DNA from 2 places in the Plantactinospora sp. DSM 117369 genome. Region 2 is predicted to be linked to the other one. Evidence: predicted binding sites of a transcription regulator. Region 2 holds the regulator's gene; the other holds the start of a gene.

Region 1 (15,401 bases), 730 kb from region 2:
CTGAGCGGGGGACGATCCGGTCACGGAGGTCGATCCGGTCACGGAGGTCATCGGGCCGCGGCCGGCGACCGGTCAGGCGACCAGGCCGGCCCGGAACCCGGCCGCCACGGCGTGCGCCCGGTCCCGGGCCCCGAGCTTGCGGAACAGCCGCCGGGCGTGGGTCTTGACGGTGTCCTCGGAGACGAAGAGTTCCCGGCCGATCTCCGCGTTGCTCTTCCCGTCCGCCATTCCGACCAGCACCTGCATCTCGCGCTCGGTCAGCACCGGTCGGCGGGCCGGAGCCGAGCGTCGGGCTCCGCCCGGGCCGTCGGCACCGCGCGACTCCTGGCCCGGCGCGCCGGGGCCGGGCCCGTCCGGGCCGGCCTTCTCCGACGGGTACGCCGGGTGCCCCGGTGCGGTACCGGCCGGCGTGGCCGGGTCGGCCGGGGCGTTCGGGTCGTCCCCACGCTGTGCCGGTACCATCGCCGGCCCGGTCGGCTGTTCTCCGGTCGTCTCGCCGGCGCTGCTGGGCGATTCCGGGTCGTCCCGCCGGCGTACCGCCGACTCGTCCCCCGGCGGACGACCCGCGCCCGGTGCGTCCCCGCCCGGACCGTCCCGGCCGGGTCCGGTCGGCGCGCGCACCACGCTGCCGAGCCGCTGGCCCGCCGCCGGCTGGCCGCTCGCGTCGCCGGGGCCACCTGTCCGGCCGGCACCGGCCGGGCCACCCGCCTGACCACCGCCGGCCAGCGCGCCGCCGGCCAGCGCGGCACCGCCCCGACCGGGCCGGCCGCCGAGCAGCAGCAGCGCCTTCGCCACCACGCTCACCAGGTCGTGGTCGCCGCCCTGGATCAGCCCACGGGCGCCGGCCGCGATGGTCGCCGCGGCGACCCCCGGGTCCTCGGCACCGAGCAGCAGGATCGCCGCTCCGGGCGACCGGGCCAGTACCCGCCGGGTGAAGCCGACGCTGTCCGGGCGGGTGAGCGCGGTGTCCGCGAGCACCACGTCCGCCGGCCGCTCGGCGAGCCGGAGCATGGCCTCGGGGTCGGACACCGCGGTACGGACCGCGGCGGCCAACCCGAGCCGGGCTGCCGCCGCCGCGACGTTCTGGGCCGCGAGCGGGGTCCGGACGCAGACAAGAACGGTGCGCACGATGCTCTCCTCTCCGCAACGAGGAGACCACGCCGGTGAGTGATCATGATGAGTTTCCACGGATGAACCACAAACTTTTTGGACGATTCGCCCCACGGATCGGGTTCGGGGCGAGAAGTTCGCGATCAAGTACGTGTGAGCCGTCCGCGCCCGGGGTACCGGGACCGGTGGTCGGATCGGTGCGCCTGCGCGGCCCGCCGCCCGGATCCCGACCCGAGCAGGTCATCGCGGTGCCGCGCGGAAGGAGGGTGCTGATGTCGAACGTACGCAGGCTGCCTGGACCCATCGTCGATCTGTGGGAGTGGCAGCGGCTTGGCGCCTGCCGGGGCCGGGACAGCGCCCAGTTCTTCCACCCGGAAGGCGAGCGCGGCTCGTCCCGCAACCGCCGGGAGGCCAACGCCAAGGCGGTCTGCCTGGCCTGCCCGGTCCGCGCCGAGTGCGCCGCCCACGCGCTAGCGGTACGCGAGCCGTACGGGGTGTGGGGTGGCTTCAGCGAGTCCGAGCGGCTCCGGCTGCTCGCCGTCGGCTGGGAGGATCTCGCCGACCGTCGGCAGAGCCGGGTGGACGTCGCCCGGCTGGAGGCCCGGCTCGGCCGGCCCTTCCGGTCGACGGTACCGGCCCAGCGGTCGGCCTGACTCCCCGCCCGACCGGCCCGGCCGGGGTCCGGGCCGGTGGTCGGCGCACCGGGGTCAGGTCACGGTGACCGTGACGGTGTGCCAGCCGGTGGCACCGTCCGGCTCGACCGGGCGGGACTGGCCGGTCTGCACCGCCCCGGTGGCGTCGGTCGCGCGCACCTGGAGGACGTGTTCGCCGGGGGTGGCGGTCCACCGCCAGGACCACTGCGTCCAGGTGTCGGTCGAGACCGATCCGGCCAGGGTCGCCGGCTGCCAGTCGCCGTCGTCGACGCGTACCTCCACCTGCCGGACCCCGACGTGCTGCGCCCAGGCCACCCCGGCGACGGTGACCGGGCCGGCCGGCACCGCCCGGCCCGCCCGTGGGGTGTCGATCCGTGACTGGGTCTTGATCGGCCCCCGCGCCGACCAGCCCCGGGGCACCCAGTACGCGTCGAAGTCGGCGAAACTGGTCAGCTCCAGCTCCACCAGCCACTTGCAGGCGGAGACGTAGCCGTACAGGCCGGGCACCACCACCCGGACCGGGAAGCCGTGCGCGATCGGCAGCGGTTCGCCGTTCATCCCGACGGCCAGCATCGCGTCCCGGCCGTCGGTGAGCACCTCGGTCGGGCTGCCGCAGGTCCAGCCGTCCGTGGAGCGGGCCACCACCTGGTCCGCCCCGGGCAGCGGCCCCGCCTCGGCGAGCAGCGGCCCGAGCGGTACGCCGAGCCAGCGGGCGTTGCCGATCAGGTCGCCGCCGACCTCGTTGGAGACGCAGGCCAGGGTGATGTGCCGTTCGATCATCGGCCGGGCGAGCAGATCGGCATAGCTGAGTGTGACGGGGTTGCGCACCCGGCCGTGAATCCGCAACTGCCATCCCTCCGGGTCCACCCGTGGCACCACCAGTGCGGTGTCGATCCGGTAGAAGTCCCGGTTCGGCGTGACGTACGACGACAGCCCCGGCACCGCCAGCTCGGCATTCGCCGGCACCGGCGCCGCCGGGCTGGCCGGGAGCGGCAGCTCGATCGCCGCGCGGGCGGCCGAGACACCCCGCCGGGTCGACAGCCAGCGGCCGCCGAAGCCGCCGACCGCCGCCGCGCCGACCGCGAGCCCGACCCCGGTGAGGAACCGGCGCCGGGCGTACTCGTCCGGGTACGCGGCAGCGGAGGGCGCCACACCGGCCGGTCCGGTCGCCCCGACCGGCGTGGCCAGGGCTCGGCCGAGCGGGCCGGCGACGAAGAGCCGGAGCACGCCGGCCGCGAGTACGGCGCCGACCAGCGAGGGCAGCACGGCGACCGGACCGGCCCCGGGGCGGGTCAGCGCCGCCAGTACGCCGACCGCGCCGAAGAGGGCGATCCCGGCGTACCCGAGGGGCAGCGAGCGCACCGCGACCAGCCCGACCAGGGCGGCGAACCCGGCCAGCAGTACGGCGGTGCCGACCAGGAGTGCGATCTTGTCGTACACGTAGAAGACGTCGACGGCGAACCGCTTGAGCGGTGCGGGCGCCAGGTCCACCACCACGCCGCCGACCGCGACCAGCGGCGCGGAGCGCGCCCCGGTGAGCACCGCCACCGCCTCGGCCGCCCCGACCGCGACGGCCGCGGCGGCCAACCCGGCCAGCGCACCGGCCCGGCGCGGCAGGCCGCCGCGCCGGGCCGGGACGGTCGGTGCCGGTCCGTTACCGTCCAGATCCGGGATCGCCCTCATCCGCCCAGTGTTGCCGGCCGGGCCCGAACGGGAAAGGCACGTCAGAGGTTCGTAATCCCGATGCCGGCGGGCCCGCTCCGGCGCGGAAACGAAGATCCGCGTGAGCGGGGCGCCGGACGTGGAGACTCCCACGCCGGACCGCTCACGCGGATCTCGGTGTCGCGACCGGGGTACGGATCAGCGCGATCCGGGCCCGGACCGGTCAGAAGCCCGGACCGTGCTGGTGGCCGTGCCCGTGACCGTGGCCGTGCCCGCCGGCGGCGGCCGGCTCGGCCTTCTCCGGCTTCTCCACGACCAGGCTCTCGGTGGTCAGCAGCAGCCCGGCGATCGACGCCGCGTTGGTGACCGCGTTGCGGGTCACCTTCACCGGGTCGATGATGCCGGCCTTGGCCAGGTCCTTGTACTCGCCGGTGGCGGCGTCGAGGCCGTTGCCCCAGCCCTGCTCGGCGACCTTCTGCACCACCACGTAGCCGTCGTGGCCGGCGTTCTGGGCGATCCACCGCAGCGGCTCGACCAGCGCCTTGCGGACGATCGAGACGCCCACCTTCTCGTCACCGGTCAGGCCCAGGTCGCCGTCGAGCGCCGAGAGGATCTGCACCAGCGCGGCGCCGCCGCCCGGTACGGTGCCCTCCTCGACCGCGGCCTTGGTCGCGGCGATGGCGTCCTCGATGCGGTGCTTGCGCTCCTTCATCTCGACCTCGGTCGCCGCACCGGCCTTGATCACCGCGATGCCGCCGGAGAGCTTGGCCAGCCGCTCCTGGAGCTTCTCGCGGTCCCAGTCGGAGTCGGACGCCTCGATCTCCTTGCGGATCTGGGTGATCCGCTCGGCGACGTCGTTGTCCCGGCCCCGACCGTCGATCACGGTGGTGTTGTCCTTGTCGACCACGACCCGGCGGGCGGTGCCGAGCACCTCCAGGCCGACCGAGTCGAGCTTGTAGCCCAGCTCGGGGGCGACCACCTCGCCACCGGTCAGGATCGCCATGTCCTGGAGCATCGCCTTGCGCCGGTCGCCGAAGCCGGGCGCCTTCACCGCGCAGACCTTGACGGTCTTGCGGATCGCGTTGACCACCAGGGTGGAGAGCGCCTGCCCCTCCACGTCCTCGGCGATGATCAGCAGCGGCTTCGCGGTCTGGAGGACCTTCTCCAGCAGCGGCAGCAGCTCCTCGATCGCGGAGATCTTCTGGGTGGTGATCAGGATGTACGGCTCGTCGAGCACCGCCTCCTGCGCCTCGGTGTCGGTGACGAAGTTCGGCGAGATGAAGCCCTTGTCGAACTGGAGGCCCTCGGTGACCTCCAGCTCGGTGGCCAGGGTCGAGCCCTCCTCGACGGTGATCACACCGTCCCGGCCGACCTTCTCCATCGCCTCGGCGATCAGGTCGCCGATGGTGGCGTCCTGGGCCGAGATGGTCGCCACGTGCGCGATCGACTCCCGGCTGCCCACCTCGACGGCCTTCTCCAGCAGCGCCGAGGAGATCTTCTCGGCCGCCAGGTCGATACCGCGCTTGAGTGCGGCGGGCCCGGCGCCGGCGGCCACGTTGCGCAGGCCCTCCCGGACCATCGCCTGGGCCAGCACGGTGGCGGTGGTGGTCCCGTCGCCGGCGACGTCGTTGGTCTTGGTCGCCACCTCCTTGACCAGCTGCGCGCCGAGGTTCTCGTACGGGTTGGTGAGCTCGATCTCCTTGGCGATGGTCACGCCGTCGTTGGTGATCGTCGGGGCACCGAACTTCTTGTCCAGGACGACGTTGCGCCCACGCGGGCCGAGAGTGACCTTGACCGTGTCCGCGAGCGTGTTGACACCGTGCTCCAGCAGGTGCCGGGCGTCATCCGAGAAGCTCAGAATCTTCGCCATTGTGTTAACAGGGTCCCTTCACGCAGCGCTGCCCCGGCCCGGCGGGGCCGGTCCGGGGCAGCGTCAGTGGATCAGTCAGATCACTTCTCGATGACGGCGAGGACGTCGCGGGCGGAGAGCACCAGGTACTCCTCGCCGGCGTACTTGACCTCGGTGCCGCCGTACTTCGAGTAGATGACCGTGTCGCCGACCTTGACGTCAACCGGGATCCGGTTGCCGTCGTCGTCGAAACGGCCGGGGCCGACAGCGAGGACGGTGCCCTCCTGCGGCTTCTCCTTGGCGGTGTCGGGGATCACGATGCCCGACGCCGTGGTCGTCTCAGCCTCGTTCGCCTGGACCAGGATCCGGTCCTCGAGCGGCTTGATCGCAACCTTGGTCGCGGTAGTCACGGGCATACCCTCCTGGGGTACTTGGTTTCTGTACCGGCCGGCGAGCCGACCAGCGTCAATCTGCCACATGCCACCGGGCGGGTCCGTCGTCGCGGGTGCCGGTCCGCCTGGCGTTCAGCTCCCGGACAACGGCCCGAAAGCTGGCACCCTCGGTTTGAGAGTGCTAACCGCAGGTTATGCCGACGGCTAGCACTCCGTCAAGGAGAGTGCCAACCCGACACGCCTGTCGGAGACCCTGGCCGGCACAATGCTCCGGTGGACTCCGAGCAGCTCGCCGCGCTGCGTACCCCAGCGGGGGAAACCGCGCTGGCCAGGGCCGCCGAGCTGGCCGGCGGCGACCCGCTGGCCGCGGCGGCCGCGCTGCGCTCGGCCGGGGTGCCGGCCGGACTGGCCGCCGCCGCGCTGACCCAGGCCGAGCTGCGGCGCCGGGCGACCGCCAAATTCGGCCCGGAGGCGGCCGGGATGTTCTTCACCCGGACCGGGCTGGAACAGGCCACCCGGCCCGGGGTCGCGGCGCGCCGGGCCGCCCGGCTGCGCGCCGCCGGGGTACGCACCCTGGTCGATCTCGGCTGCGGCCTCGGCGCCGACGCGCTCGCCGCCGCCCGGGCCGGCATCCGGGTGTACGGCGTGGAGGCCGACCCGGTCACCGCGGCGATGGCCGCCGCGAACGCCGGGGCGGCCGGGGTGGCCGACCGATTCACCGTGACTCTCGGCGACGCGACCCGGTTCGACCTCACCGCCATCGACGAGCCGGTCGACGCGGTGTTCTGCGATCCGGCGCGGCGGACGGCCGGTACCGGCCGGCGGATCTTCGACCCGGCCGCCTACTCCCCACCCTGGGACTTCCTGCTCGGCCTGGCCGGCCGGGTCCCCCGGACGGTCTTCAAGGTCGCACCCGGGATCGACCACCGGCTGCTGCCGGCGGGTGCCGAGGGCGAGTGGGTCAGCGTCGGCGGCGACCTGGTCGAGGCGACCGTCTGGTCCGGCCCGCTCGCCGCCGCGCCCCGCCGGGCCACCCTGCTGGCCGGAACGGCGGTGCACGAACTGACCGGCGACGGCACCCGGCGGGCCCCGGTCGGCCCGGTCCGGCGCTACCTCTACGACCCGGACCCGGCGGTGGTCCGCGCGCACCTGGTCGCCGAGTTCGCCGGTACGGTCGGCGGCACGCTCGCCGACCCCGAGATCGCGTACGTCTACGCCGACGCCGCCCGCCCCACCCCGTACGCCCGGTGCCTGGAGGTGGTCGAGTCGCTGCCGTTCTCGCTGAAGCGGCTGCGCGCCCGGCTGCGGGACCTCGACGTCGGGCGGGCGGAGATCCTGAAGCGGGGTTCCGCGCTGGAACCGGAGCGGCTCCGCCGCGACCTGCGGCTGGCCGGCAGCGAGCCGATCAGCCTGGTGCTGACCCGGATCGCCGACGCCCCCACGGTGCTGCTCTGCCGTCCGGTGCCGGCCCCGGAACCGGCCGCCCCGACCGGGTAGGGTGCGGATCGTGGCGGGCAGGGGCACCCCGGCGACCGCGCTGCTGGCACGGCAGCGGGTCCCGCACACCCTGCACCCGTACGACGTCGCGCCGGACACCCCGAACTACGGCGCCGAGGTGGCGGCGGCGCTGGGCGTACCGCCGGAGCGGGTCTTCAAGTCGCTGGTCGCCAGCGTCGACGGGGTGCTAACCGTGGCGGTGGTACCGGTCACCGGCGAACTCGACCTCAAGACGCTGGCGACGGCGGTCGGCGGCAAGCGGGCGTCGCTGGCCGACCGGGCGCTGGCCGAGCGGACCACCGGCTACGTCCGGGGCGGGATCAGCCCGCTGGGTCAGCGCAAGGCGCTGCGTACCGTGGTCGACGCCTCGGCCGAGCGCTTCCCCACCATCTACGTCTCGGCGGGCCGCCGCGGGCTGGAACTCGAACTCGCCCCGGCCGACCTGATCCGGCTCACCTCCGCCACCATCGCACCGGTCGCCGCGCCCTGATCCCGGCCGGGCCGCGCCGGGTGCCCGGGACGCCAGGCGCCACGAACGATCAATTCCGGCGTATCGCCGCTGGCCAATGCCGGGATGTCCGTCACGTTGCCGAATTGTTATCCGCAACAACAAACTCGTGGCCTCGGCGACCTTGCCCCGAAGAACCCTCGCGCAATACGTTGCCGGACACAACAAAAGTGAGGCGGGCGGTCGCCACGGCCCACCAGAGACTCTGCCGGAGCGCGACCGGCGGAGCCGCTGGCGAGGCAGCCCAACGGGGGGAGGCCACCGGGCAGCACGGCGACCCGCTCGGGCGTACCACCGCTCCGACCCGAGACACCACACCCACCCCGAAAGGACCCGTGCAATGCGCAGAGGGATCCTCACCATCGCTGCCGTGGGCCTGCTGGCCACGGGCGGCCTCGCCGCCTGCGGCGACGATTCCGGCGGCGAAGGTGGCAACGCCGCCGTGCCGATGATCGGCGTCATCCTCCCGGACAGCGCCTCCTCGGTCCGCTGGGAGACCGCGGACCGCAAGTACCTGGAAGCGGCGTTCAAGGCCGCCGGCGTCAAGCACACCATCCAGAACGCCCAGGGCGACAAGGCACAGTTCCAGACCATCGCCGACCAGATGATGACCGAGGGCGTCAACGTCCTGATGATCGTCAACCTGGACTCCGGCACCGGCAAGGCGGTGCTGGACACGGCCAAGACGCAGGGCGTGCTCACCATCGACTACGACCGGCTGACCCTGGGCGGCTCGGCCGAGTACTACGTCAGCTTCGACAACGAGGGCGTCGGCAAGCTCCAGGGCGAGGGTCTGGTCAAGTGCCTGACCGACAAGGGCGCCCAGAAGCCGGTCATCGCCGAACTGAACGGCTCGGAGACCGACAACAACGCCACGCTGTTCAAGAACGGCTACGACGGCGTACTCAAGCCCAAGTACGACTCCGGCGAGTACGTCAAGGGCCCGGACCAGTGGGTGCCCGCCTGGGACAACGCCCAGGCCGGCACCATCTTCGAGCAGATGATGACCCAGCAGAACGGCAAGATCGACGGCGTGCTGGCCGCGAACGACGGGCTGGGCAACGCGGTCATCTCCGTGCTGAAGCGGAACAAGCTCAACGGCAAGGTCCCGGTGACCGGCCAGGACGCCACCGTGCAGGGCCTGCAGAACATCCTCGCCGGTGACCAGTGCATGACCGTCTACAAGGCGGTCAAGAAGGAGGCCGACGCGGCTGCGGAGCTGGCGATCGCGCTGGCCAAGGGCGAGAAGAAGGCCGCGCCCACCACGGTGCGGGACCCGGAGGGCAACCGGGACGTGCCGGCGGTGCTGCTGGAGCCGAAGGCCATCTACAAGGAGAACGTGAAGGACGTCGTCACCGACGGCTACGTCAGCAAGGAAGAGCTCTGCACCGGTGCCTTCGCCGCCGCCTGCACCGAGGCCGGCATTAGCTGACCTGGAGCACGGCATCGGGCTCGACCGGCCCCGCCGAGACGCCGCCCGGTACGGAACCATCCGTACCGGGCGGCGTGCTCGCCACCAGAGAGACTGGACCGGACCCGTGATCGGACACCCCGCGATCGGTACCCGCCACCGGACACCCGCGTAAAGGAGACCAACCCGTGTCCGCGACACCCCTGCTGGAACTGCGCGGGATCGACAAGAGCTTCGGTCCCGTCCAGGTCCTCCGCGACGTCAACCTCTCGGTCAATCCCGGCGAGGTGACCGCGCTCGTCGGCGACAACGGCGCCGGCAAGTCCACCCTCGTCAAGTGCGTCGCCGGCATCTACTCGGCCGACGGCGGCGAGATCCTCTTCGAGGGCCGACCGGTGCACATCCACAACCCCCGGGACGCCGCCACCCTCGGCATCGAGGTCGTCTACCAGGACCTCGCGCTCTGCGACAACCTCGACATCGTGCAGAACATGTTCCTCGGCCGGGAGAAGCGCCGCGGCCTCGTCCTGGACGAGCCGACCATGGAACAGATGGCCGCCGAGACCCTGGCCGGGCTCTCCGTCCGGACCGTGAAGTCGCTGCGACAGCACGTCTCCAGCCTCTCCGGCGGGCAGCGGCAGACCGTGGCGATCGCCAAGGCCGTGCTCTGGAACAGCCGACTCGTCATCCTCGACGAGCCGACCGCCGCGCTCGGCGTGGCGCAGACCGCCCAGGTGCTCGAACTGGTCCGCCGGCTGGCCGACAACGGCCTCGCCGTGGTGCTCATCTCGCACAACATGAACGACGTCTTCGCCGTCTCCGACCAGATCGCCATGCTCTACCTCGGCCAGATGGTGGCGCAGCTGCGGACCAGCGACGTCACGCACGCCCAGGTGGTCGAGCTGATCACCGCCGGGCGCAGCGGCGGCCTCGGGCTGACCGGCGAGAACGGCAACGGCAACGGCAAACACGACACCCCACCCAGCACCGAGACCACGAGCGCAGGAGCCGACAGATGAGCCCCGCCCCTCCCACCACCGTGGTGCCGCCGGTCGAGGTGCCGGCCGCGCCGGCGCCCACGGTCGGCAGCCACGTCCGGGACTATCTGGCCCGGGTACGCGGCGGCGACATGGGCGCGCTGCCGGCGGTACTCGGCCTGATCGTGCTCTGCGCCGTCTTCGCCGCGCTGCGCCCCAACTTCATGACCGAGGGGAACTTCGCCAACCTGTTCACCCAGGGCGCGGCGGTGATGCTGATCGCGATGGGGCTGGTCTTCGTCCTGCTGCTCGGCGAGATCGACCTCTCCGCCGGCTTCGCCAGCGGGGTCTGCGCCGCGGTACTCGCCCAGTTGGTCACCCTGCAGGGCTATCCCTGGTACGTCGCGGTCGCCGCCGCACTCGTCACCGGAGTGGTGATCGGGCTGGTCATCGGCTTCCTGGTGGCCAAGGTCGGCATTCCGTCCTTCGTGGTCACCCTGGCCGCGTTCCTCGCCTTCCAGGGCATCGTGCTGCTGCTGATCAAGGGTGGCACCAACGTCTCGATCCGGGACGACGTGCTGGTGGCGATCGCCAACCGGAACATGCCGCCGTGGCTCGGCTGGGCGCTGACCCTGCTCGGCGTCGCCGGCTACGCGGTCGTACAACTGCTGCGGCACCGCAACCGCAGCGCGCTCGGCCTGGTCACCGCGCCGCTCGCCGTGGTATTGATCCGGATCGGCTCGCTGGCGGCGATCGCCGGCACCGCCGTGTACCTGCTGAACCTGGAGCGCAGCCGCAACGTGCTCGTCTCGCTCAAGGGCGTACCGATCGTGGTGCCGATCATCGTGATCCTGCTGGTCGTGCTCACCTTCGTACTGCAACGCACCGCGTACGGCCGGCACGTCTACGCGGTCGGCGGCAACCGGGAGGCGGCGCGGCGGGCCGGCATCGACGTGGACCGGATCCGGATCTCGGTCTTCGTGATCTGCTCGACGATGGCGGCGATCGGCGGGATCGTGGCGGCCAGCCGGGCCACCTCGGTCGACGCCAACACCGGGGGCAGTAAGGTCCTGCTCTACGCGGTCGGCGCGGCGGTGATCGGCGGCACCAGCCTCTTCGGCGGCAAGGGCCGGATCGTGGACGCGGTGCTCGGCGGCGCGGTGATCGCGGTCATCGACAACGGGATGGGGCTGCTCGGCCGCAGTTCCGGCTTCACCTTCGTGGTGACCGGCCTGGTGCTGCTGCTGGCGGCCAGTGTGGACGCACTCTCCCGACGCCGGGCCGCCGCGACCGGTAATCGATAGGGGCACGATGCGCGCAGGGCCGAGCCAGGAGGAGATTCGCCGGCAGAATCTCGGCGCGCTGCTGCGTTACGTCCACATCCACGGCGCCACCTCCCGGGCGGAGCTGACCACCTCGCTCGGGCTGAACCGGAGCACCATCGGCGCGCTCACCGCCGAACTGGCCGCCGCCGGCCTGGTCAGCGAACGGGCGCCCCGGGAGACCGGGCGGGCCGGACGGCCTTCGCTGGTCGTCCGGCCCGAGTCGGGGCGGGTCTTCGCGTACGCGTACAGCATCGAGGTGGACCGGCTGCGGGCCGCCCGGATCGGGCTCGGCGGGGTGGTGCTGGACCGCCGGCAGGCCGAGCGGCCCCCGGGGTTGCCGGCGGTGGAGAGCCTGCCGCTGCTGGCCGGCTTCGTGAAGGAGATGCACCAGGCGGTACCGGCGGGCTCGGTCTACGTCGGCAGCGGCGTGGCGGTCTGCGGGCGGTTGCGCCGCCCGGACGGCGCGGTGCACGTCCGGCCGGAGAGCGCCGGCTGGGCCGGCCGCGGCGAGCTGGACAAGCCGCTGGCCGAGGCGCTCGGTGAACTGCTGCCGCAGGAGCGCCCGGTGCTGGTCAGCAACGCCGCCGACGCGAGCGCGGTCGCCGAACACGCCCGGGGCGCGGCCAGCGGCTACGACGACGTCATCTACCTGCACCGGGACGTCGGCATCGACGCCGGGATCATCGTCGGCGGCCGGCGGCTGACCGGGCAGGGCGGCTACGCCGGGGAGGTCGGCCACATGGTGGTGAACCCCGGCGGAAGCCCGTGCGGCTGCGGCTCGTACGGCTGCTGGGAGACCGAGATCGGCGAGTACGCCCTGCTGCTGGCGGCCGGCCGGGACGACGCCGTGGGCCGGGAGGCCGCCCTGCGGGTGGTCGACGCGGCCGCCCGGGGTGACGCGAACGCGCAGGCGGCGGTCCGGCAGATCGGCGACTGGCTCGGGTTCGGCGTGGCGAACCTGGTCAACATCTTCAACCCCGGGGTGGTCATCTTCGGCGGCACCCTCCGGGACGTCTACCTCGCGGCAGCGGCCCGGGTGCGCAGCCGGCTCAACTCGCTGGCCCTGCCCACCCCGCGCGAGCAGGTACGCCTGCGTACCCCGCAGCTGGGCGAGGACGCCGCGTTGGTCGGCGCCGCCGAGCTGGCCTTCGAGCACCTGCTCGCCGACCCGCTCGACGCGGGCTGACCGGGCACCGGGCGTACGCTGTCCGACGTGGACGGGCAACTGCGGGCCTCCGACTCCGATCGGCAACGGGTGGTCGCCGACCTGCAACGGCACACCGAACAGGGCCGGTTGAGCCTGGACGAGTTCTCCGAGCGGGTCGGCGCGGTCTACACCGCGCGTACCCTCGGGGAGCTGGCCACCGTCATCCGGGACCTGCCGGCGGCGCCGGCCGTCACCGAGCCGGCCGGCGGCGGCAGCACCGGTGCCCGGCGGGAACTGCTGATCGTCTTCGCCGTCGCCGCCGCCACCCTGCTCCTGCTGGTGATCTTCATGGCGGTCACCCGCTGATCGGCGCCGGCCCGATCGGCATCACCCCCTCGGCCAAGGCCGGTGCTTTGTCCGGTTAACCGGCGCGGCGTCGCGTTCCGTACCGCACGCCGGCCCACCGAACGCGTTCTTTCCCACATGCGGTTGCGATGATCGATGGTGCACCCTTGGATAGCCCCGGTTGGTTCGGGTTTGTCAACTTGGTTCGGTCATTGGAGAAGGCTGGCATGAGCACGTTCGAGATCTGTGTCGACAGCGTCGAGGGGACGCTGGCGGCGGAGCGGGCCGGCGCCGACCGGGTGGAACTCTGCGCGGGGTTGTTCGAGGGCGGGTTGACCCCCAGCATCGGCACCATCGAGCTGGCCCTGCGGCACGCGGAGCGGATCCGGGTGCACGTGCTGGTACGCCCCCGGGGCGGGGACTTCATCTACTCCCCGTACGAGGTCGATGCGATGGTCCGCGACGTGCAGGCCGCGGTGACGGTGGGCGCGCACGGGGTCGTGGTCGGTGCGCTGACCCCGGAGGGCGACGTCGACGTACCCACCATGCGCCGGCTGCTCGCGGCGGCCGACGGCGCGAGCGTCACCTTCCACCGGGCGTTCGACATGGTCCGGGACCCGTTCGAGGCGCTGGAGCAACTGATCGAGCTGGGCATCCCCCGGGTGCTCACCTCTGGTCAGGAGGAGACCGCGCTGGCCGGTGCTCCGCTCATCGCCGACCTGGTCGGCAAGGCCGCCGGCCGGATCGCGGTGATGGCCGGCGGCGGGATCAACGAGCGGAACATCGCCCGGATCGTCGCCGCCACCGGCGCGGACGAATACCACTTCACCGCGCGGGTCAGCTCGGACGGGCCGGCGATCCACCGCAACCCGGTACCCCGGATGGGTGGGGTGTTGAGCCGCCCCGAGTACCAGCGCTCGGAGACCTCGCCGGAGCGGATCGGCCGGATCATCGGCGCGGTGCACCGGTAACCTCCGCCCCGGCCGGCGCTGTCGCCGCCCCGGCCGGTGTCTCGGCGGGCGGTGTCGGTGGCCGGTCGAGTTCGCGCCAGACCGGCATCACGAACGGCATCAGCGTCACCAGCAGGTACGCGCCCGCGAACGCCAGGCAGGCGACCGGCAGCCGCAACTCCTGTACGGCGAGCCCGCCGAGCAGCCCACCGAGCGGGATGCCGGCCCAGGCCGCCGCCTGCGCCAGCCCGAGCACCCGGGCCCGGAGCGCCTCGGGAATCCGTTCGAAGCTGACCGCGCCCAGGATCGGGTTGATCGCCGCGACGGAGACTCCGGCGACGAACGAGACCAGATAGATCACCCAGAGCCGGTCCAGCAGGGCGAGCGCGACGAACCGGGGTGCCCCGGCGAGCAGGAACCCGACCGCGAAGACGGCGAACCGCGGCACCCGGTCCGCCACGACGGTGAAGACCGCGTTGCCCAGCACCGCGCCCAGGGCGAAGGTCGCGGTGAGCAGGCCGAGCGCCGTCGACGACCGGACCACCTCGGTGGCCCAGACCGGGGTGAGCACCGCGGTGTACGCCGCATCGGCCAGGTTGGTCACCAGCAGCATCAGCACGATGCCGTGCACGAGCCGGTCGTGGCGTAGATAGCGCAGACCGGCCCGGAGCGCGACCAGATAGGGCTCCCGGCCCGGCGCGGCACCGTCCCGTGGCATGGATTCCACTGCGGACCGGTGATGTGGCACGGCGAGGGCCACCAGGACCGCCCCGACCAGGAAGGTCCCCGCGTCGAGGAGCAGCACCAGCGGGGCGTCGAGCACGGCGATGAGCAGCCCGGCCAGCGGCGCGCCGAGCAGCGTGGCGAGCCGGCTGAGCCCGTCGTGCAGGCTGGTCGCCCGGGTCATCGGAGTGCCCGCCGCCGCCACGGTCTCCGGGAAGACCACCCGCTTGGCGGTGTCGCCCAGCCCACGCAGCAGCCCGGCCACCGCGACCAGGCCGATCAGCGTACCGAACCGGAGCAGACCGGCCAGGTGCAGCAGCGGGACGGTGGCCACCGCCGCCGCGCTGCCCAGATCGGCGACGATGCTGGTCCGGCGGGCACCGACCCGGTCGATCAGCGGCCCGCCGAGGGCGCAGGCCAGCACGTACGGAAGCATTTCGGCGAACGCGACCACGCCGGTCCGGACGGCGCTGCCGGTGACCACGAGGGTGAACCAGGGCAGCGCCACCATGCTCATCCGGCTGCCGACCAGGGAGACCCCCTCGGCGACCAGCAGCCCGACCAGTGGTCGGCGGTCCCGGGCCATCAGCCCGCCTCCCCCGGCCGATCGCCCTCCTCCGGCCGATCGCCGCCGCGCCGGACGAACGGCATCAACTGGGCCTGCACCACGAACGGCTCGGCGTCGTCCGGTGCCGTCACGCCGGGCTCGTCCCGCCGGTACCGCCCGATCAGCTCGGTCAGCGCGTCGGAGAACTCCTGCGCCTCGGTCGGGGTCAGCCGGAGCTGCCAGTTGCTCAGGGTGGAGGCCCGCCCCCACTCCTCCGACAGGCTGGGCAGCTCGTTCAACCACCG
Region 2 (15,401 bases):
CTGCTGCCGCTCGACCCGGGCCGGCTGCGCCGGGTCGCGGTGCTCGGCGCCCTCGCCGACGACGCGCGGATCCAGGGCGGCGGCAGTGCCCGGGTCGCGCCGCCGCACGCGATCTCCCCGCTCGCCGGGCTGGCCGCCGCGCTCCCCGACACCGACCTCGGGTACGCGGTCGGCGCCGACCCCCGGCTCCGGCTACCGGCGGCCGGCGGCGTGGCCTGGACCCCGATCACCGCGACGCTGCGCGACGCCGACGGCCGGGAGCGCTACCGGGCGGAGCTGGACCGGGCGACGGTGCGCTGGATGGGTGACCTGCCGGACGGGCTGCCGCCGGACGAGCTGGCCACCGTCGACCTCACCGCCGTACACACGCCGCGGACCAGCGGCACCGCCCGGCTCTCGATCGAGGGCTTCGGGGTCTTCACCCTCACCGTGGACGGCAGGGAACTCTTCGACGGTCCGGTCTACCACCCGGCCGAGGAGCCCGGCACGGTCTTCCGGGCCGACGTCGAGCGCCGGTTCGAGATCTCCGTCCGGGCCGGCGAACCGGTCGAGGTACGGCTCACCCGGCGGATGGTCGACGGCGACCACCCGGGCTTCGTGTCGTTCACCCTCGGGCATGCCGAGCCCACGGTCGGCTCGGACGACGACCTGCTCGACGAGGCGGTCCGGACGGCCACCGGCGCCGACGTGGCGGTGGTGGTGGTCGGCACCACCGAGGAGGTGGAGTCGGAGGGGTTCGACCGGAGCACGCTGGCGCTGCCCGGCCGGCAGGACGAGTTGGTCTCCCGGGTCGCGGCGGCCAATCCCCGGACGGTGGTGGTGGTCAACGCCGGCTCGCCGGTGCTGATGCCCTGGGCCGACGAGGTGGCGGCGATCCTGCTCACCTGGTTTCCCGGCCAGGAGGCCGGGGCGGCGCTCGCCGACGTGTTGCTGGGTCGGGCGGAACCGGGTGGCCGGCTCCCCACCACCTGGCCACGCCGGCCGGAGGACTGCCCGGCGCTTTCCACCACCCCGGTCGACGGGGTGCTCGACTACACCGACGGGGTCTTCGTCGGCTACCGGGGCTGGCGGGCCGCACCGCTCTTCCCGTTCGGGCACGGGCTCGGCTACACCGACTGGGCGTACGAGTCGCTGACCGTCGGGGCCGGGCCGGATGGGCCGGTCGCGGTGGTCACGGTCCGGAACACCGGCGTCCGCCCGGGCCGCGAGGTGGTGCAGGTGTACGTCGCCCCGGAGGCCATCGATCCGGACCGGCCGGCCCGCTGGCTGGCCGGCTTCGCCGCCGCCGGGGCGGCTCCCGGCGAGGCGGTGACGGTACGGGTGCCGCTGCCGGAGCGGACCTTCCAGGTCTGGGAGCCGGACGGCTGGCGGACCCGGTCCGGCCGGTACCGGGTCGAGGCGGGCCGCAGCGTCGCCGACCGGCGCCTGACCGCCGCCCTCGACCGCTGACCCGGCCCCCTCCCGGACCCCGCCGGGGAAGGCCGGCCACACACTGCCCGAGCACGCCCCGGGGTCACCAGCGGCCGAGCCGGCTGGAGAGCACGGCCAGTGCCGCGACCCCGGCGGTCGAGGTCCGCAGCACCTCGGGCCCGAGCCGGACCGGTACGGCGCCGGCCGAGGCCAGCGTCTCCAGCTCGGCCGGCGACACGCCGCCCTCCGGGCCGACCACCAGCACGATGTCACCGGTCGCGGGCAGCTCGGCGGTGCCCAGCCGGGCCTCCGCCTCCTCGTGCAGCACAAAACCGGCCGCCGCCTCGGCGATCCGCCGGGCCACCGCCCGGGTCGACTCGTCCGGCGCCTGCGCCGATCCGGCGACCACCGGCAGCCAGGACCGGCGGGCCTGCTTGGTCGCCTCGCGGGCGGTCGCCACCCAGCGGTCCCGGGCCCGGGCGCCCCGGTCGCCGCGCCACTGCGCCACCGAGCGCTCGGCCGCCCAGGGCACGATCTCGTCCACCCCGACCTCGGTCATCGCCTGCACGGCCAGCTCGGCCCGGTCGCCCTTGGCGATGCCCTGCACCACCACCAGGCGTGGGTCGGGCGGGTCGGCGTACCGCCGGGAGGTGACCGAGGCGGTCAGGGTGCCCCGGCCGACGGCGGTGACCACGGCGGTCAGGGTGCCGCCGCGCCCGTCGGCGAGCAGCAGCTCCGCACCGGTACGCAGCCGCTGCACGGTCGCGGCGTGGTGCCCCTCCGGACCGTCCAGCGTGACGGAGTCGCCGGGCGGCAGCGACTCGACCAGGAACAGCGGCGCGCTCACGGCGAGCAGGGTAACCGGTCGTCCGGCCGGGGAAGCTGGCCGGCCGGACGACGCGCCCGTCAGGCGTGGCCGTTGAAGGCGTCCCGCATCCGGGAGAAGAAGCCGCCCTGCTTGGTCAGCTCGGCGACCTCCTCGCCCCGGGTCTTGGCGAACTCGCGCAGCATCCGCTCCTGCTCGGCGTCGAGCTTGGTCGGGGTACGCACGTCGAGGTGCACGTAGAGGTCGCCCCGGCCGGTACCGCGCAGGTGCGGCACCCCCCGGGCCCGCAGCCGCAGCGTCGAGCCCGGCTGGGTGCCCGGCTTGACGTCGACCGGCTCCTCGCTGTCCAGCGTCTTGATGGTCAGCCGGGTGCCGAGCGCGGCGGCGGTCATCGGCACGGTGACCCGGCAGTGCAGGTCGTCGCCCTTGCGGGAGTAGACGTCGTGCGGCCGCTCGTGGATCTCGACGTAGAGGTCGCCGGCCGTACCGCCGCCGGGGCCGACCTCGCCCTGCTGGGCCAGCCGGATCCGCATGCCGTCCTCGACGCCGGCCGGGATCTTGACGGTCAACGAGCGGCGGGTACGCACCCGGCCGTCACCGGCGCAGGTGGGGCAGGCGTGCGGGATGACCGTGCCGTACCCCTGGCAGACGGTGCACGGCCGGGACGAGACGACCTGGCCGAGGAAGGTCCGCTGCACCGACTGCACCTCGCCCCGCCCGCCGCACGCCTCACAGGTGGCGAGATGGGTGCCGGGCGCCGTGCCGGCCCCGGAGCAGGTGGTGCAGAGCACGGCGGTGTCCACCGCGATCGGCGCCTCCACCCCGAACGCCGTCTCGTGCAGGTCGAGTTCGAGCCGCAGGATCGCGTCGGCCCCGGGCCGGGTACGCGGACGCGGCCCGCGCGCGCCACCCGCCGCCCCGAAGAACGCGTCCATGATGTCCTGGAAGCCGACGAACGGCCCACCGGCACCGCCCGGGCCGGCACCGGGGCCGCCACCAGGGGCCAGCGGGTCGCCACCGAGGTCGACGATCTGCCGCTTCTGGTCGTCCGAGAGGACCTCGTACGCGGCGTTGATGTCCTTGAACTTCTCGTGTGCCTCCGGATCCGGATTCACGTCCGGGTGGTACTGCCGCGCCAACTTGCGGTAGGCGCGCTTGATGTCGTCGTCGGAGGCGTCCCGGCTGACGCCGAGAATCCCGTAGTAGTCCTTGGCCACTGCGTTCCGTGTCCTCATGTCTGTCTCGCGTTACCGTCCGCCGGTCGTCAGGGTGAGCTTTGGTGGTCAGTTCTGCGCCAGCACGTCGCCGACGTAGCGTGCCACGGCCCGCACCGTGGCGATGGTGCCCGGGTAGTCCATCCGGGTGGGACCCAACACGCCGAGTCCGCCGACGATGGTCGTACCCGGACCGTATCCCGTGCTGACCACCGAGGTGGCCCGCAGATTGTCGATCTCGTTCTCGTCGCCGATGCGTACCTGGAGGGTGTTCGGCTCCACCTCGCCGATCAGCTTGAGCAGGATGACCTCCTCCTCGAGCGCCTCGAGGATGGGCCGCAGCGACCCCTGGAAGTCGAGCAGCCCGCCCCGGGTCAGGTTGGCGGTGCCGGCCATCACGATCCGCTCCTCGTGCCGCTCGACCAGGGTCTCCAGCAGCACCGTGGCGAGCGTGGTCATCGCCGGGCGGAGCCCCGGAGGCACCTCGTCGACCAGCGCCTGGACCAGCGGCGGGGTCTCGGCCAGCTTCTCGCCGCCGAGCCGCTCGTTGACCAGCCGGCGCAGGTCGGTCACGTCGTCGGCGCTGATCGGGGTCGGCAGCTCGACCAGCCGCTGCTCCACCCGACCGGTGTCGGCGATCATGACCAGCATCAGCCGGGTGGTGGAGATCGGCACCAGCTCCAGGTGCCGGACGGAGGACCGGGCCAGGCTCGGGTACTGCACCACGGCCACCTGCCGGGTGAGCTGGGCGAGCAGCCGGACCGTACGGTGCACCACGTCGTCGAGGTCCACCGCGCCGACCAGGAAACGCTCGATCGCCCGGCGCTCGGCCGGGGTGAGCGGCTTGACCCGGGAGAGCCGGTCCACGAAGAGCCGGTAGCCACGGTCCGTGGGGACCCGGCCGGCGCTGGTGTGCGGCTGCCGGATGTAGCCCTCCTCCTCCAGCACGGCCATGTCGTTGCGGACGGTGGCCGGGGAGACCCCGAGCTGGTGCCGCTCGACCAGGGCCTTGCTGCCGACCGGTTCCTGGGTGGCGACGTAGTCCTCCACGATCGCGCGCAGCACGTCGAGCTTGCGGTCGTCGAGACCCATCCTCACCTCCCTGCGACGTCCCGGCCCCGGCTGGGCGAAACGACCGGGGCGGCCACGACGGTCGGGCCAGGTCCGCCCTGGCACTCGACTGTAGCGAGTGCCAGTCTACGACCAAGGCGTACCCGGCGCGATGATCGATTGGAAGGGCTATCCGAACCCGGACAACAGGCTTGCCAGCACACCCTACCCCGGTCGGCCTAGCAGGTACGGTCGGCCATTGTCCAGATTCAATCCGCCGGGCGGCTGGCGCCGGTTGAGCGGGAGTCCTACCGTGACCTCCATGACTGAACCGCCTCGCCCTCCCGGAGAATACGGCGGTCCGCCCCCGGACCCGACCGCCCCGATGAATCCGGGCCAATACCCGACGCCAGGCGAGGGGTACCCCCCGCCCGCCGCACCCCAGTATGGTGCGCCCGGCACGCCCCCGCCGACCTCCGGCGGCGGCACGTACCCGACCTCGGGCGGCGGGACCTACCCGACGTCAGGTGGCGGGACCTATCCGACCTCCGGTGGCGGTTATCCCCCGCCCGGGGGGTACCCGCCACCCGGCGGTTACCCACCCCCCGGCGGCGGTTACCCACCCCCCGGCGGCCAGCCACCGGGCGGCTACCCCGGTGCCGGCTACCCGCCACCGGGCGGCTACCCGGGCAACCCGTACGGCGCCCCGGCACCGTCCGGCTACGCCAACAGCGACGAGAAGACCTGGGCCCTGATCGCCCACTTCGGCGGCATCGTGGTCGGCTTCATCGCCTCGCTCGTCGCGCTGCTCGCCAAGGGCAACGAGTCGCCGACCGTACGCGCGCACGCGGTCGAGGCGCTCAACTTCCAGATCACCTGGGGCATCATCTCGATCGTCTCGCTCATCGTCGGGACCTGCACCCTCGTGCTGATCTTCCTGCCGTTTATCGCCTGGCTGGTGGTGCTGATCTTCTCGATCATCGCCGGCATGAAGGCCAACGAGGGCGTGCTGTACCGCTATCCGATGACCATCCGCATGGTCAAGTAGTACCGATAACGCTGTGCTGGCCCGTGCCGGATCCGGCGCGGGCCGACGCACTGTCGGGGCCGGGTCAGGGCAGCAGGTCCCGGACCACCGCGTCGGCCAGCAGCCGCCCGCGCAGGGTGAGCACGGCCTGCCCCGCCTCGTACGCCGCCCCGTCCAGCAGGCCGGTCTCGCGGGCCCGGGCCGCGCCGACCCGCCCCGCGTCGTCCAGCGCCGCCAGCGGCAGCCCGGTGGCGAGCCGGAGCCGGAGCAGCACCTCCTCCACCTGTCGCTCCCGCGCCGACAGCACCTCCCGGGCCTGCCCGGGGGACTGCCCCGCACCGAGTCGGGCCGCGTAGCTCGACGGGTGCTTGACGTTCCACCAGCGGACCCCGCCGACGTGGCTGTGCGCGCCGGGACCGAGGCCCCACCAGTCGCCGCCGGTCCAGTAGAGCAGGTTGTGCCGGCAGGCAGCAGCCGGCGTGCGGGCCCAGTTGGAGACCTCGTACCAGGAGAAGCCCGCCTCGGACAGCGCCGCCTCCGCGGCCAGGTAGCGGTCCGCCGCCACGTCGTCGTCCGGGTACGCCAGCTCGCCGCGCCGCATCCGGGCGGCCAGCCGGGTGCCGTCCTCGACGATCAGGGCGTACGCGCTGACGTGGTCGACCCCGGCGGCCAGCACCGCCGACAGCGATGCCGCGAAGTCCTCCGCGCGCTCCCCCGGCGTTCCGTAGATCAGGTCCAGATTGACGTGGGCGAAGCCGACCTCCCGGGCCTCCTGCGCGGCCTCGGTGGCCCGGCCGGCGGTGTGCCGGCGGTCGAGGACCGCCAGCACGGGCGGGGCGGCCGACTGCATGCCCAGGGAGATCCGGGTGTAGCCGGCGGCCCGCAGTTCCTTGAGCGACTCCCGGGTCACCGACTCCGGATTCGCCTCGGTGGTGACCTCGGCATCGGCGGCCAGCCCCCAGGTCCGGTCGATGCCGTCCAGGATCCGGGCCAGGTCGTCCGGGGGCAGCAGGGTGGGCGTACCGCCGCCGACGAAGACCGTGTCGACCCGGGCCGGCGGCCGGTCGGCCAGTACCCGGGCGGCCAGCCGCAGTTCGGCGAGCACCTGGTCGGCGTAGCCGTCCCGGCCCGCCGTCCCGCCGAGTTCGGTCGCGGTGTAGGTGTTGAAGTCGCAGTAGCCGCAGCGGCTGGCGCAGAACGGCACGTGCACGTAGACGCCGAAGCCGCGGTCGCCGACCGTGGCCAGGGCGGCGTCGGGCAGCGCCCCGTCGACGGGTACGGGCTCGCCCGCTGGGAGCAGTCCAGGCATATGACTAGTGTGCGGGCATGACCACAGCCCCTGATCCGCTCGTCCGGGTCTCTACCACGCACGGAGTGACAACTCTCACCCTGGACAGCCCGCACAACCGCAACGCACTCTCCAGCACCCTGCTCCGGCAACTGCTCGACGCGCTGGGCACGGCGGCGGCGGACGACGACGTCCGGGTGGTGGTGCTCTCGCACACCGGGCCGGTCTTCAGCTCCGGCGCCGACCTCAAGGAGACGGCGGCGGCGTACCGCGAGGGCACGGTGCCGGTGGCGATGCTCGGTGACGTGCTCGCGGCGATCTGGGAGTGCCCGAAGCCGGTGGTGGCCCGGATCGGCGGGCCGGCCCGGGCCGGTGGCCTCGGCCTGGTCGCGGCGGCCGACATCGCGATCTGCGCCCAGGAGGCGACCTTCGCGTTCACCGAGGTACGGCTCGGGGTGATCCCGGCGGTGATCTCGGCGACCGTGCTGCCCCGGCTGCAACCACGGGCCGCCGCCGAGCTGTATCTGACCGGGGACGTCTTCGACGGTCGTCGGGCGGCCGAGATCGGCCTGGTCACCACGGTGACCTCGGCCGAGGCGCTGGACGAGACCGTCGCCTCGTACTGCCTGGCGCTGGTCCGTGGTGCACCCGGGGCGCTGGCCGGGGCGAAGGAGCTGCTCCGGCGCGGCACGGCGGAGAGCTTCCGGGCCGATCTGGCGGAGCTGCGCGACCTGTCGGTGCGGTACTTCCACTCCGAGGAGGGGCGCGAGGGCGTCGCGGCGTTCGGCGAGAAACGGCCCGCCCGGTGGGTACCCGGCGGCTGACTCCGGCTCCGCCGGCCCTGACTTGGCCGTGACCGGGTCTGGATTTTGGGCAGTCGAAGTAGGCTGTGTCCGACTATCGGGCAGGGGGTGGCGGTGCAGACTCGGGCCATGGTGGCGGCGGGGGTGGCGCTCGCGGCGGTTGCCGGTTTCGGTGTCTACCTGGGCGCCCGCGAGTTCGGGCACACCCTGCCGATACCCAGCGCCGCCCCGGGCTGCGTGGTCGAGGCGGACGGCCGGGTCACGCTGAACGCCGAGCAGATGGCGAACGCCGCGACCATCGCCGCGGTGGGCGTCCGGCGGGACATGCCGGAGCGGGCCGTGGTGGTGGCGCTGGCCACGGCGTTCCAGGAGTCCCGGCTGCGCAACCTGGCCGGCGGTGACCGGGACTCGGTAGGGCTGTTCCAGCAGCGGCCGAGTCAGGGCTGGGGCAAGCCGGAGCAGATCCGGGATCCGCGCTACGCCGCGACCAAGTTCTACAACGCGCTGAAGAAGGTCCGCGGCTGGGAGCAGATGGAGGTCACGGTCGCGGCGCAGCGGGTGCAGCGGTCGGCCTACCCCCGCGCCTACCAGCAGTGGGCGGACGAGTCCGAGGTGCTGACCCGGGCGCTGCTGGGCAATGCCACCGGCGCGGTGGCCTGCACGGTGGGCCGGGAGCCGGCAATGCGCGGGACCGCGGCGGCGGCGGCGCTGACCGCCGGGCTGAAGCTGGACTGGGGCCGGCTGGAGACGTCGGTTCCGGCCGAGTTGACCGGGCTGGCCGTACCGACGACGGATCAGCAGGTGGGCTGGCGCTACGCGCACTGGCTGGTGTCGCACGCCGACGACCACGGGGTGAAGACGGTGCGCTTCGGCGACCTCCAGTGGACGGCGGACGACGGCACCTGGGCGCCGGTCAAGGGCGCGCCGCCGACCCCGCACCAGGTGGTCGCCGAGGTCTTCACCGACTGAGCCTGCTCAGGCCGCGAAGCGGCACCGATCGCCCGGCGATTTTGTTGCACGACCGGGTCACCGCTAACTGGCAGTGATTGCACAAACGGCCAGATCGGCTCGTATACCCCTATTTTCCAACGGACTTGTTGCGCCCTGTCAGGGTCCGGCTGCCCTGCGTACCTCCGGATGGCCTGCGCCGGACGTACGGCGGAGCGCCGAGATGCGGATCTTGCGGAGGGAGCTACGATCGGCAGCCTGTGTGCTCAGAAGAGTTTCACCCTATGGGGAGGGGACGCGGTGTTCGACTACGGCGGCCGCACTGGCTACGAGCCGATCAGTGACACGGATCGCAAGGAGTTCCACGAGCAGGGCTTCCTGTTGCTCCGCAACGTCCTGACCGAGGACCACCGCGCGGCCCTGGAGGCCGCGGTCGACCGGGTCTACGCCGAGGAGAAGGCGGCCGGCAACACCACCAAGGACGGCACGCTGCACCTGCTGGGCTTCCTGGAGCGGGACGAGCTCTTCGGCGAGCTGCTCACCCACCCGATCGCGTTCCCCTACATGTGGGGTCTCGCGGGGTGGAACATCTACACCCACCACAACCACCTGGACGTGACGCCGCCGGCCCTGGAGCCGGAGAAGCCGTACTGGGGCTGGCACCAGGACGGCTACCGGCAGAACTCGGACCCCGAGACGATGGATCCGAACCTGCCCCGGCCGATGTTCTCGCTCAAGGTCGCGTACGTGCTCTCCGACCTGTCGGAGAAGGGCCGCGGGGCGACCAAGGTCATCCCGGGCAGCCACCTGTGGAACTCGCTGCCGCGCCCGGCCGACCTGACGGTGCACAACCCGGACCCCGAGGGCACGGTCGAGATCACCGCCAACCCCGGCGACGCCTTCATCTTCGACCGGCGCCAGTGGCACTCCCGGTCCACCAATCTCTCCACCATCACCCGGAAGATGCTCTTCGTCGGCTACACCTACCGGTGGATCCGGCCGCTGGACGAGCTGCACCCGGACAAGGACGGCGAGTGGTACCAGAACCGGACCCCGGTGCAGCGCCAACTGCTCGGTGAGGGTACGCACACCGCCAACTACTGGGGCATCAACTGGAACGGGTACGTCGACGACGAGATCCCGCTGCGCAAGGAGCTGAAGGAGCGCGGTCTGCTCGACCGCAGCATCCCCTGGCTGCGCTGACCGTCTCCGACGTGACTGTGGCGGCGCCGCCGGTCCAGCCCGGGCCGGTGGGGCCGCCACTTCGTTTTCGGGCTGTCGAGACAAAGCCCTCGGGCGGCCTGCCGGTGATTTTCTGTCCCGTCCACGGGACCCTTTGCCTAACGACACCGGCGCATAACCGTGGGTAATTCATCGACGGTATTGGCAGTTTTACCGACGCCATCCGGAGTGGCCTGGCACACACCACGCCGGGCGGGGCCGTTGTGCCGATCCGGGCGGGCACCGACGGCAACACGGTCGGCGGGTAATCGACTACGGAAGCGCCGGCCAACGCGACGGAATCGTCAAACCATTCATGTTCGGCCGATGGCCGGACCCGCCGTTCGGTGGGGCTAGCCCAGCCGACCGGACATCCGGTAGACGTCAACGAGAAGTGCCCAGAACTCGTTATTCAACGGCTGGCCCTCGTCGTTGGTCAGCCGGTGCGCCGGGCACTTCATGGTCGGGCTGGCCAGCTCCACGCCGTGCGGCGGGACGCTGCCGAACCGGATCCTCCGCTGGCCCTCCGGGCCGACGGCGCGGAACTTGTCGGGCCCGATCCGGAAGGCACCCCGGACGATGTCCGCGACGGTGAACTTCGGGTGCTGGATCTCCGTCGGGTCGCCCGTCAACTGCCTCATCCGGGCCATCTCCTGCTGGTCGTGCAGGACCGAGAGGCTGGCCAGCATGGATGTGCTGCCCCGCAGGGTGTCCGCCAGTTCCTCCCCGGACAGGCCCAGGGTCTCCCGCGCGTACGTCAGCGCGGACTCCAGGCAGATCAACGCCTCCAGCAGGGCGAGGCTGATGTTGCGCTTGAACTTGTGCCGCAGCGAGGCCGCCAACTCCTCGGCACCGGCACCGGGGCGCGGCACCAGCTGGTCCTCCCAGACCACCGCCTCCCGATGCGCGGCCACGACCGCGACGGCACGCTCCAGCACCGGCGTCGGGTGCGCGAACATGCCGTCGACCAGGTCCCGGAAAAGCTGGTCGAGCCTTTGCAGATTGTCGACGAGGTCCCGCCCCGGTGCGGTACGGCGCAATTCTGTCAGCGCATCAGAATCCCGCAACGCCTGGAACCACTCTTCGACCAGGGGGGTGTACGCCTCAAGGTACAGCGCGACCTTGGGATGCCGATCCGAAAGCTGTAGAGGTGACACCCTAACGCTTCCCGGGAGAGAGTCCGTGGACACTTACAGAGCGTAACATGGGGAGATCATTTGAGCAAATGCGAATGAACGATCACAACTATAGGCGGTGCCGGCCAGTCGATCACGACAGTCGATCGTACGGCCGTGGTGAATTTAGCGGTCCGTGGCAGTCGGCGCCAGACCGTCCGGTCGACGTATCGGTCGGCGGCGGAGTCGGCGGGCCGACAGGCCGGGCCGAGATGCCAGCGGGGCGCCGGCCGACTCGGCCGGCGCCCCTTGCTACCGGAGAGCGGGGGCTCAGTAGCGGCTGATTCGCCGACGGCGGCCGACTCCGGCCACCAGGGCCACCGCGACGGCGGCCAGTGCGACCTGGATCAGCAGCTCCATCCAGTCGATGCCGGCCGTCACGGTCGCGATGCCGGCGGCCCGGGCGATGACCGTGCCGAGCAGCGCGGCACCGACACCGATCAGCATGGTCAGCCAGATCGGCATGTCCTGCCGGCCGGGTACGACCAGACGACCGAGGGCGCCGATGACAAGACCGACGATGAGCGCGGTGATGATACCCCAGACGGTGAGTTCCACGGCCGTCCTCCTTCGGATGCGTCACACGTTGTTGTGGTGACTGCTAGGTTCCCGAAGGCTGAAAAGCTCAAACCGACCTAGGCGCCCAGACGTCGCGCCGCGTCCCGAACCGCCGCATCCATCGTGTCGAAGGCCAGCGGCGGCGGATCCACCAGGGAAAACCAGCTCAGCTCGGCAGACTCGGCCGGATCGAGCACGATCCTCGGGGCGTCCAGGGTGGCCAGGAAAAAGTGGTCGAGGACCGGCAGAATCTCGTCCTGGAACTCGTAGCTGCCGACGTACATGCCGAGATGGTCACCAAGGGTGATCGACACCCCGAGCTCCTCCCGGGCCTCCCGTACCGCCGCCTCCACCGGGTGCTCCCAGCCGTCGCAGAACCCGCCCGGCGTCTCCCACCGGCCGATCATCGGTTCCGCTGCCCGGCGCAGGGCCAGGAAGCGCAGATCCGCGACGTCCGGCCCCGTCCCGGGACCGGCCGGCCCTGCCCCGGGACCGGCCGGCCCTGCCCCGGGACCGGCCGGCCCGAGCGACGGAGCGCGGTCCAGGATGACGAGGCCGACGGTCGGGCGGGCGTTGACGAAGAGCTGGTAGCCGCACCGGGCACAGGTGGTCGGTGCGGGGCCGGGCAGTGCCGCCGCACACCGGGGACAGAAGGACGCGCCGGGGCCGTACCCCCGGGGAATCACTTCTTGCCGCCGCCCTTGCCGTCGCCGGAGTCGCCGGTGGAGAGGGCGGCGATGAAGGCCTCCTGCGGCACCTCGACCCGGCCCACCATCTTCATCCGCTTCTTCCCCTCCTTCTGCTTCTCCAGCAGCTTGCGCTTCCGGCTGATGTCACCGCCGTAGCACTTGGCCAGCACGTCCTTGCGGATCGCCCGGATGGTCTCCCGGGCAATCACCCGGTTGCCGATCGCCGCCTGGATCGGCACCTCGAACTGCTGCCGGGGGATCAGCTTCTGCAACTTCGCCGCGATGTTGACGCCGTAGTTGTACGCCTTGTCCTTGTGCACGATCGCGCTGAACGCGTCCACCGGCTCGCCGTTGAGCAGGATGTCGACCTTGACCAGGTCGGAGTGCTGCTCGCCGGAGGGCTCGTAGTCCAGCGAGGCATAGCCCTTGGTACGGCTCTTGAGCTGGTCGAAGAAGTCGAAGATGATCTCGGCGAGCGGCAACGTGTAGCGCAGTTCGACCCGGTCGGCGGAGAGGTAGTCCATCCCCTGCAACGAGCCACGCCGCCCCTGGCAGAGTTCCATCACCGCGCCGACGTAGTCGTTCGGGGTCAGCACGGTGGCCCGGACCACCGGCTCGTACACCTCGGCGATCTTGCCGGTGGGGTACTCGCTCGGGTTGGTGACCGTGACCTCCTTGCCGTCCTCCAGGACGACCCGGTAGACCACGTTGGGTGCCGTCGAGATCAGGTCGAGGTTGAACTCGCGTTCCAGCCGCTCACCGATGATCTCCAGGTGCAGCAGGCCGAGGAAGCCGCAGCGGAAGCCGAAGCCGAGCGCGGCCGAGGTCTCCGGCTCGTAGTTGAGCGCCGCGTCGTTGAGCTTCAGCTTGTCGAGCGCGTCCCGCAGCGCCGGATAGTCCGACCCGTCGATCGGGTAGAGACCCGAGTAGACCATCGGCTTCGGGTCCTTGTAGCCACCGAGCGCCTCGCTCGCCGGCCGGGCGTTGATGGTGACGGTGTCACCGACCCGGGACTGCCGGACGTCCTTCACGCCGGTGATCAGATAGCCCACCTCGCCGACCCCGAGCGCGCCGGCCTTCTGCATCTCCGGGGAGATCACGCCGAGTTCCAGCAGCTCGTGCACCGTGCCGAGGGACATCATCTTGATCTTGTCGCGAGCCTCGATCCGGCCGTCGACCACCCGGACGTACGTCACCACGCCCCGGTACACGTCGTAGACGGAGTCGAAGATCATGGCTCGGGCCGGCGCGGTCGCGTCACCGACCGGCGGCTTGAACTGCCGGACGATCTCGTCGAGCAGGTACGGCACCCCCTCGCCGGTCTTGCCGGAGACCCGGATGCAGTCGCTCGGATCCACGCCGATCAGGTGCGCCAGCTCCTCGGCGTACTTGTCCGGCTGGGCGGCCGGCAGATCGATCTTGTTGAGCACCGGGATGATGTGGAGGTCGTTCTCCATCGCCAGATAGAGGTTGGCCAGGGTCTGCGCCTCGATCCCCTGGGCGGCGTCGACCAGCAGGATCGCCCCCTCGCAGGCGGCGAGCGACCGGGACACCTCGTAGGTGAAGTCCACGTGCCCAGGCGTGTCGATCATGTTCAGCACGGCCTCTTCGCCCTGCTGGTCGCCCTCCCGCACGGTCCACGGCATGCGGACCGCCTGGCTCTTGATCGTGATGCCGCGCTCCCGCTCGATGTCCATCCGGTCGAGATACTGTGCGCGCATCTGCCGGGGGTCGACCACGCCGGTGAGCTGCAACATCCGGTCGGCCAGCGTCGACTTGCCGTGGTCGATGTGGGCGATGATGCAGAAGTTCCTGATGCGGCCGGGGTCGGTGGCACCAGGGGAGTTCGCGCCGGAGTCGGGCGTCGGTGGCACGGCGGTCCGTTCTGGTTGGCTGACGACGATGGGCTTTCTATGTTCCCATGCCGCCCGGAGATGCCCGGCCGAGGCCGCCGGATCACCACCGCGAGTTCCGTCACCACGCCCGTCGGCGCCGCGAAAGCACCGAGCTGTCGGCCGGGGCGCGAACGGCTGCGGGCGACGCGGTGCCCCGGGGCGTGACGAAATCCCGGCAACGCGACCGGACCAGGGCAGACTTGTGACATGGCCGCCATCTCGGTACCGCCGCGACCGTACGACGCGACCGCCGTCCGGCCGGGCTGGGCCGATCTCCCCGCCGACCTGCGGGCGGCGATCACCGCCCGGCTGGGCGCCCGGGTCAACTGGGCCAGCACCGCCGGCGGCGGGTTCACCCGGGGGTTCGCCGGGGTGTTGCAGACGGTGGCCGGGGACCGGATCTTCGTCAAGGCGGCCTCCCTGGTCGACCAGCGGCACCTCAGCGACTGGTACGCCCGGGAGGCGGCGATCACCGCCGTACTGCCGGCCGGGCTCGCCGTCGCCCGCCCCCGCTGGACACTGACCGCCGCCGGGTACCACGTGATCTGCCTGGACGCCATCGACGGCCGGATGCCGGGGCTGCCCTGGACGCCGGCCGAGCTGGCGGCGACCCTCGACACATACGCGACCGTCGCGGCGGCGCTCCGGGAGCCCCCGGTCGAGTTGGTGGCGCTGGGCGTACCCCGGCTCGCCGACCTCGCCCGGGCGGACCTGGCCTGGTGGGCCGAGCTGGCCACCGGCCGGGAGACCTTGCCGGACATCCCCGTCGCCGCCCGGCACCGGCTGACCGAACTCGCCGCGCTGGAGGCCCGGCTTCCCGGGTACGCCGACGTGCCGTCGATGATCCACGGCGACCTGCGGGTGGACAACGTACTGCTGGACCCGACCGGGGCCGCCTGGCTCTGCGACTGGACATGGCTCTGCTACGGGCCGCCCTGGTTCGATCTGGCCAGCCTGCTGGTCACCGGGTACGCCAGCGGGCTGGACGCCGACGCCCTGTTCGCCACCCATCCGGCGGCGCAGGACGCCCCGGCCGACGGGCTGGACGCGGCCCTCGCCGCACTGTCCGGATACTGGCTGGTACGCGCGGCGGCCGGCACCGGCACCGGCTCGCCGCACATCCGGGCGCACCAGCGCTGGAGTGGGGAGACCGCGCTCGGCTGGCTGGCCGAACGCCAGGGATGGCATTGAACGGCGCCAGGACGGCGGTGACCCGCAGCGGGACGGCGGGAACCGCAGCGGGACGGCGGGAACCGCAGCGGGACGGCGGAGCCGCGGTGCCAACGGCCAGTGCGCT

What was found. Region 2 encodes HrcA, which represses chaperone genes, less so after heat shock. Its sites were predicted from a motif close to GGTTNGCACNCTCNNNNNGAGNGTGCNAACC; they were not measured.
Region 1: groES (co-chaperone GroES) is a predicted target of HrcA. The motif match lies at 5,823-5,853, and genes of this name have one in related genera.

What each region holds. Positions count from the first base shown of each region.
Region 1 is NZ_CM132446.1:8,912,222-8,927,622, forward strand. It holds gene ACSMXO_RS38125 (DUF5319 domain-containing protein) at 1-4, shown strand, start outside; gene ACSMXO_RS38130 (helix-turn-helix domain-containing protein) at 73-1,128, opposite strand; gene ACSMXO_RS38135 (WhiB family transcriptional regulator) at 1,383-1,763, shown strand; gene ACSMXO_RS38140 (molybdopterin-dependent oxidoreductase) at 1,818-3,446, opposite strand; gene groL (chaperonin GroEL) at 3,649-5,295, opposite strand; gene groES (co-chaperone GroES) at 5,376-5,690, opposite strand; gene ACSMXO_RS38155 (THUMP-like domain-containing protein) at 5,940-7,163, shown strand; gene ybaK (Cys-tRNA(Pro) deacylase) at 7,174-7,653, shown strand; gene ACSMXO_RS38165 (sugar ABC transporter substrate-binding protein) at 8,012-9,103, shown strand; gene ACSMXO_RS38170 (ATP-binding cassette domain-containing protein) at 9,271-10,101, shown strand; gene ACSMXO_RS38175 (sugar ABC transporter permease) at 10,098-11,363, shown strand; gene ACSMXO_RS38180 (ROK family transcriptional regulator) at 11,371-12,570, shown strand; gene ACSMXO_RS38185 (DUF1707 SHOCT-like domain-containing protein) at 12,598-12,897, shown strand; gene ACSMXO_RS38190 (copper homeostasis protein CutC) at 13,104-13,847, shown strand; gene ACSMXO_RS38195 (MFS transporter) at 13,825-15,135, opposite strand; gene ACSMXO_RS38200 (winged helix-turn-helix domain-containing protein) at 15,135-15,401, opposite strand, start outside.
Region 2 is NZ_CM132446.1:8,186,736-8,202,136, forward strand. It holds gene ACSMXO_RS34925 (glycoside hydrolase family 3 protein) at 1-1,449, shown strand, start outside; gene ACSMXO_RS34930 (16S rRNA (uracil(1498)-N(3))-methyltransferase) at 1,514-2,257, opposite strand; gene dnaJ (molecular chaperone DnaJ) at 2,317-3,453, opposite strand; gene hrcA (heat-inducible transcriptional repressor HrcA) at 3,520-4,542, opposite strand; gene ACSMXO_RS34945 (DUF4870 domain-containing protein) at 4,823-5,548, shown strand; gene hemW (radical SAM family heme chaperone HemW) at 5,613-6,836, opposite strand; gene ACSMXO_RS34955 (enoyl-CoA hydratase family protein) at 6,854-7,639, shown strand; gene ACSMXO_RS34960 (hypothetical protein) at 7,727-8,587, shown strand; gene ACSMXO_RS34965 (phytanoyl-CoA dioxygenase family protein) at 8,867-9,769, shown strand; gene ACSMXO_RS34970 (hypothetical protein) at 10,141-10,944, opposite strand; gene ACSMXO_RS34975 (GlsB/YeaQ/YmgE family stress response membrane protein) at 11,233-11,520, opposite strand; gene ACSMXO_RS34980 (NUDIX domain-containing protein) at 11,598-12,206, opposite strand; gene lepA (translation elongation factor 4) at 12,203-14,083, opposite strand; gene ACSMXO_RS34990 (phosphotransferase family protein) at 14,312-15,295, shown strand.